DNA from 2 places in the Agrobacterium sp. 16-2014-1-2a genome. Region 1 is predicted to be linked to the other one. Evidence: riboswitches for the same ligand, from Rfam matches in the RefSeq annotation. Region 1 holds a riboswitch; the other holds the start of a gene.
What was found. Region 1 has a riboswitch for thiamine pyrophosphate ahead of thiC (phosphomethylpyrimidine synthase ThiC). Riboswitches for the same ligand answer to the same signal wherever they lie in the genome.

Region 1 (3,178 bases):
CTTGATCTTGTGCATCGGCACATGGCCGGGGCCCTCAATCATGACCTGGCAATCCTTCGCCCATGCGATCTGTGTCAACTCACCGAGCGTCTCCAGCTCGGCAAATTGCGCGGCGTCGTTGGCGTCGGCAATCGAACCGGGCCGCAACCCGTCACCCAGCGAGAAGGAAACATCATAGGCACGGCAGATGTCGCAGATCTCGTCGAAATGCTCATAGAGGAAGCTTTCCTTGTGATGATGCAGACACCACTTGGCCATAATCGACCCGCCGCGTGAGACGATACCGGTGACACGGTTGACGGTAAGCGGAATGTAATGCAGCCGAACACCGGCATGGATGGTGAAATAATCCACGCCTTGCTCCGCCTGTTCGATCAACGTGTCGCGGAACACTTCCCAATTCAGGTCCTCGGCAATGCCGTTGACCTTCTCCAGCGCCTGATAAAGCGGCACTGTGCCGATCGGTACCGGCGAATTGCGGATGATCCATTCGCGGATATTGTGGATGTTGCGCCCGGTCGAAAGGTCCATGACGGTATCGGCACCCCAGCGGATCGCCCAGACCATCTTCTCCACCTCTTCGGCCATGGAGGAAGTGACGGCGGAATTGCCGATATTGGCGTTGATCTTGACCAGAAAATTACGGCCGATGATCATCGGCTCAAGCTCGGGGTGATTGATGTTGGCAGGGATGATGGCGCGACCCGATGCGACTTCCTGACGGACGAACTCCGGCGTCACATAATCGGGTATCTGCGCGCCAAAACTCTCGCCATCACGAGCCAGCTTCTCCTTCGCCGCTTCGCGCCCCAGATTTTCGCGGATGGCGATGAACTCCATTTCCGGCGTGATGATGCCTGCCCGCGCATAGGCAAGCTGCGTTACGGCTTTTCCTTCCGTGGCCCTCAGCGGCTGGTGGCGCACGGCGAATTCCGGCGTCAGCCGCTCGCCGGTGGCAAAGCCGTTATCCTCCGGTTTGACGTGCCGACCGTCGTAAGCCGCGACATCGCCGCGCGCTACAACCCAGTCGTGACGCAGGCGTGGCAGACCCTTTTCGATCAGAACGTTATGCAATGGATCGGTATAGGGGCCTGAGGAATCATAGACCGTGACCGGCGGTTCGCCCGCCGTCGGGTGGACGGCGATTTCGCGCATGGGCACGCGAATATGCGGATGCAAAATTCCGGTTTTGTGGATTTTCGTGGAGGCGGGATGCGGCCCGGTTGTGACGACAAGCGGGATATTCTTGGCAACGATATTCATCATGAGGCTCCAAAGTTTGACAGTGGAGACCCAGTTCGAGCCGGAATGATGGAAAATACCGACGCGTCGGCAGCGCAAGTTACACGCAATCCGACCTTCGGTCTTTGCACCGTCCCTACGCCAGTATGAACTGGATCAGGTTCAACGGGTCACTGCGCATAAAAGCAGAATCTCAGCCCCTTGACGGGACACCCCTGGTGAATGGACACAAGAGAAAACACCGCCCGACATTTGTCAAGGGTGCTGCTGATGGCTGGCAAAGGTGGACGAACAACAAAAGCGCCGTTAGTGGTAATTAACCTAACGGTTTAGGCGAATATTATCGTTTTCAAATTAACGATAAGCACAAACCATCCTGATGTTAAATTCATGGGAGATAAGTCGGAATGAATGCGACTATTCGTGAAATACTGGCAAAATTCGGCCAGCTTCCTACCCCCGTCGATACGATTGAAAACGAAGCAGATCTTTATGCGGCGGGTCTTTCTTCCTTTGCATCGGTGCAATTGATGCTGGGTATCGAGGAAGCTTTCGATATCGAATTCCCCGACAACCTCTTGAACCGCAAGTCCTTTGCCAGCATCAAGGCCATTGAAGACACCGTTAAGCTCATTCTGGATGGTAAAGAGGCAGCCTGATGAATGTGACCGTTGCGCCGCAGGATGAAACGCTGTCCGCGCGCGCAAGCCGCGTCGCAGCAATTGCCGCCAAACACGCGGACGAGGTGGACGTCACCGGTCGCTTCCCGGAGGAAGCCGTCAAGGCGCTGAGACAAGAGCGCCTTCTCGGCATTCAGGTCCCGTCCTCTCTTGGTGGCGAAGGCGCATCCATACAGCAAATCGCCGATATCTGCGCCCGGCTTGGCCAGGCCTGTTCGGCAACCGCGATGATTTTCGCCATGCACCACATCAAGGCATCGAGCCTTGTGGAACACGGCGAGACAAGCCCATGGCATGCGGGCTTCATGAGCCGCATTGCAAGCGAACAGCTTCTGCTCGCCTCGGCCACGACCGAAGGCGGAATCGGCGGCAATCTGCGCAATTCCATCTGCGCTATCGAGGTCGAAGGAGACATTTGCCGGCTGGAGAAGGACGCCACCGTCATTTCCTACGGCAGCAATGCGGATGCCATCCTCATCACCTCGCGCGCCCACAAGGATGCCGCCCCGGCCGATCAGGTGATGACCGTCTTCCTGAAAGATCAGTACAGGCTCGAGAAGACCCATGTCTGGGACACACTCGGCATGCGCGGCACCTGTTCGGACAGTTTCCTGTTCCGCGGCGAGGCACCGGCGGTGCAGATATTCCCAAAACCATTTGCGGAAATCGCTGCGCAATCCATGCTTGCAAGCTCGCATCTTCTGTGGAGCGCCGTTTGGTATGGCATCGCGTCGGATGCGGTGCTGCGCGCGCAATCCTTCGTCAGGACGGCTGCACGCAAGTCGCCCGGTGTCACACCGCCAGGCGCTATCCACATTGCCGAAATTTCCACGAAATTGCAGGTGGTCAAATCCAACGTCATTGCGGGCGTAAAGGCTTACGAAGACACCAAGAGCGACCCGGACAAGCTGATGTCCATGGCGTTCGCGGTTGCCATGAACAATGTGAAGATCTGTTCTTCGGAAACCATTCTAGAGATCATCGACCAAGCGATGCTGGTCTGCGGCATCATGGGTTACAAGAACGGTACGCCCTACAGCCTTGGCCGACACCTTCGCGACGCGCATTCCGCGCGCCTGATGATTTCCAACGACCGTATTCTCGGCAATTCCGCCAATCTCCTGCTGGTTCACAAGCAGGACACCAGCCTCTTGGGATAAGACCATGGATATGCAAACATCGTTTCTCGATCTACTGTTCGAAGAAGGCCTGCTGATTGAAACGGGTGTCGATGGTCTTTACGGACGCAGCGGCCA
Region 2 (3,178 bases), 160 kb from region 1:
CGACCTCAAGTGTCGTCGCCGCCGGTCCACCGCCCAGCAGAAGCACTAGCGTGAAGCTGGTGGCGCACAGCATGAAGACAAGCCCGGCAATACCGGGAACAAGCCGCGAGACGGCCGGCCACTCGATGAAGCGGAAAACCGAAACCGGCCCCATGCCAAGACTTGCCGCCATCCGCCAATATTCGCCCGGAATCCGCTCCAGCCCGGCCAGCATCAGCCGCACCGCAAGCGGCAGATTGAAAAACACATGGGCGATGAGAATGCCGGAAAGGCCGTAAATACTGAAGGGCTGCTCCGCACCGGCAAAAACAAGGGCAGTATTCAAAACACCCTGCCTGCCCCAGATCGTGATGATGCCGAAGGCGCCGACGATGACCGGCAGCCCCATCGGCACAGCCATCAACCTGATAATCCAAATCCGCCCCGGAAAATCCTGTCTGCGGGAGAGCGCAAGCGCCACCGGCAGGCCGAGAACAATGGAAAGAACAGTGGACAACGTTGCCTGATAGAGCGTGAAGCGCAGGATGCGCAGCGTGTAGGCATCCACGATTCCGGTGGCGGATGTGCCGGCATCGAAAGACAGGAGTGCTGATACAGCAAGCGCCATGAACAGGAAAACGGCGGCAAACGCCGCCGTTCCGCCAATGATCGACCATCTGTAGTCGCGACGCAGCATCATGCGCGGGCGTGCCTCTTGCTCAGTTCATGCTCATGGCCGCAAGCCATTCGTCGATCCAGGCCTTGCGGTTCTTCGCCACCTCTTCCGGGTCCATCAGGAAGGTCTTCTGCGGTACGACGAGTTTGGAAAATGCCTCGGGCAGGGGCGTGGACGTTGCCGCGACCGGCATCATCCAGTTGTTTTCCGGAATGGCATCCTGAAATCCTGATGTGAGCGTGAAAGCGAGGAACTGCTTCGCCAGTTCCTTGTGCGGCGCGTTTTTGAGAAGGCCGGAAACCTCGATCTGGATGTAATGCCCCTCGGAAAAACCCGCGGCCTGATAGCGATCCGTCTTTTCCGAGACCATGTGATAGGCAGGCGACGTGGTGTAGGAGAGCACCATCGGCACCTCACCCTTGGTGAAAAGGCCATAGGATTCCGACCAGCCCGGCGTAACGGTGAGAATGCGCTTCCGGAGCTTCGCCCAGGCTTCCGGTGCCTTGTCGCCGTAAACGGACTTCACCCAGAGCAGCAGGCCAAGCCCCGGCGTGGAGGTGCGCGGGTCCTGAATGGCGATTTTCTGTGAAGGATCGCCGTCCACCAGATCCTTCAGGCTCGTCGGCGGATTTTTTATCGTCTGCGTGTCATAGACAACGGCGAAATGACCGTAGTCGTAAGGGACGAAAATGTCGTCCTTGTAACCGCCCGGCACCTTGGCCGCCGATGCATCGATACCGCTGATATCGAAGAGGCCGGTCTGTTTCGCTTCCGCGACCAGATTGGTGTCGAGACCAACAACGACATCCGCCTTCGACGCCGCCCCTTCAAGCTTCAGGCGGTTGAGCAGCGCCACGCCATCCGCCACACCGACGAAATTGACCGTGCAATCGCACACTTTCTCGAAGGCCTCTTTCACCTTGGGGCCGGGACCCCATTCGGAAACGAAGCTTTCATAGGTGTAGACGGTCAGTTCCTGTCTGTCCTGAGCAGTGGCAAGACCGGGCAGAAACAACGAAACGGCAACGAGGGAATTCAGGAAAAGACGACGGCGCACGGGTATCTCCTCAAAAAACGAAAAGGGAAATAGCCGCTTGCCTTAAGCCGTCTAATCCCTCCGCCGGTATGAACCGGATCAGGTTCTTCGGGTTGGCAAGCCTCTCAGCCTTTTGCACGCAAGCACAAAAGACACCCCGTTAGATCAAGATGATGATGTAGTCCCGCTGTCTCTGATTGGCAAGATGGCTGCCGTCAGGCCTGCTGCACCATGTGCACCAGTTCCCAGACATGGCCGTCGGGATCCTGAAAACTACCGGCATACATGAAACCGTGATCCTGAACCGGTTTCCAGCTGCTGCCACCCGAGGCGAGCGCCGTTTCGATCATCCGGTCGATTTCCTCACGGCTTCCCGCTGTGAGACAGGTCAGGACCTCGGTGCTGCGTGTGGCGTCGGCGATATCGCCATTGATGAAATCGCGAAAACGCTCCTCCTGAAGAAGCATCACGAAGATGTTCTCCTCAACGATCATGCAGAGCGTGCGGTCATCCGAATATTCCGGATTGAAGGTGAAACCGAGAGCCGTGAAGAAGCTTCTCGATGTCTCGATATTCTTGACCGGCAGATTGACGAAGATCATGCGCATTTTCTGAACTCCTCCGAACCCGCACAGGAAACGGCAATTCCGCCTCCCTGTCAAAGGTGGATGAGACCTCAGTCAAGAAATCGCGACCAAGTCACCCTTCAATTTCCTCGCGCAGCATCTCCAACTCCAGCCATTCCTCTTCCATGGCTTCGAGCTTTTCGCGCAGCTTCGTCATTTCCTGCGCCAGCGTATTGAAGGTAGCCGGGTCCTTGGTGAACAGATTGGGATCGGCCATACGCTGCTCACGCTTGGCGATTTCGCCCTGCGCCTTCTCCATTTCCTTTGGAAGGTTTTCGAGCGCAAATTTTTGCTTGAAGGAAAGCTTGCCCTTGGCCTTTGAGGGGTCCTGCGACGCGGAGGCGGAAGGGGCGGTCTTTGCCTTTTCCTGCTTCTCCGCCTTGCGCTTTTCTTCTGCGGCACCCTTGCGTTGCGCCATCATGTCCGAGTAGCCGCCGGCATATTCGATCCAGCGTCCATCCGGCTGGTCCGGATTGGCGGGCGCGATTGTGGAGGTGACGGTACGGTCGAGGAAATCGCGGTCGTGGCTGACGAGAATGACCGTGCCGGAAAAGCCCGCAACGATTTCCTGCAACAGATCGAGCGTTTCGATATCGAGATCGTTGGTCGGCTCGTCAAGGATCAGCAGGTTGGTAGGCCGCGCCAGAATGCGCGCAAGAATAAGACGGGCGCGCTCACCACCGGAGAGGTTGCGGATGGGCGTGCGGGCCTGTTCCGGCTGGAACAGGAAGTCCTTCATGTAACCCGTCACATGTTTCAACTCGCCATTGACCAGCAAATTGTCGCCGCGACCGTCGGTGAGGTAATGAGCGAGCGTATCGTTTGGATTGAGATCTTCACGCTTCTGGTCAAGCGTCGCGA

Region 2: linked by a shared signal. The riboswitch ahead of thiB (thiamine ABC transporter substrate binding subunit) and the one ahead of thiC (phosphomethylpyrimidine synthase ThiC) in region 1 are both predicted to bind thiamine pyrophosphate.

What each region holds. Positions count from the first base shown of each region.
Region 1 covers NZ_JBNWBX010000005.1:21,485-24,662, forward strand. Annotated here, with positions in the region: gene thiC (phosphomethylpyrimidine synthase ThiC) at 1-1,263, opposite strand, end outside; TPP riboswitch at 1,358-1,469, opposite strand; gene ACQZ45_RS16160 (acyl carrier protein) at 1,650-1,901, shown strand; gene ACQZ45_RS16165 (acyl-CoA dehydrogenase family protein) at 1,901-3,082, shown strand; gene ACQZ45_RS16170 (amino acid--[acyl-carrier-protein] ligase) at 3,087-3,178, shown strand, end outside.
Region 2 covers NZ_JBNWBX010000005.1:181,542-184,719, forward strand. Annotated here, with positions in the region: gene thiP (thiamine/thiamine pyrophosphate ABC transporter permease ThiP) at 1-679, opposite strand, end outside; gene thiB (thiamine ABC transporter substrate binding subunit) at 699-1,712, opposite strand; TPP riboswitch at 1,751-1,861, opposite strand; gene ACQZ45_RS16880 (VOC family protein) at 1,907-2,299, opposite strand; gene ACQZ45_RS16885 (ABC-F family ATP-binding cassette domain-containing protein) at 2,391-3,178, opposite strand, start outside.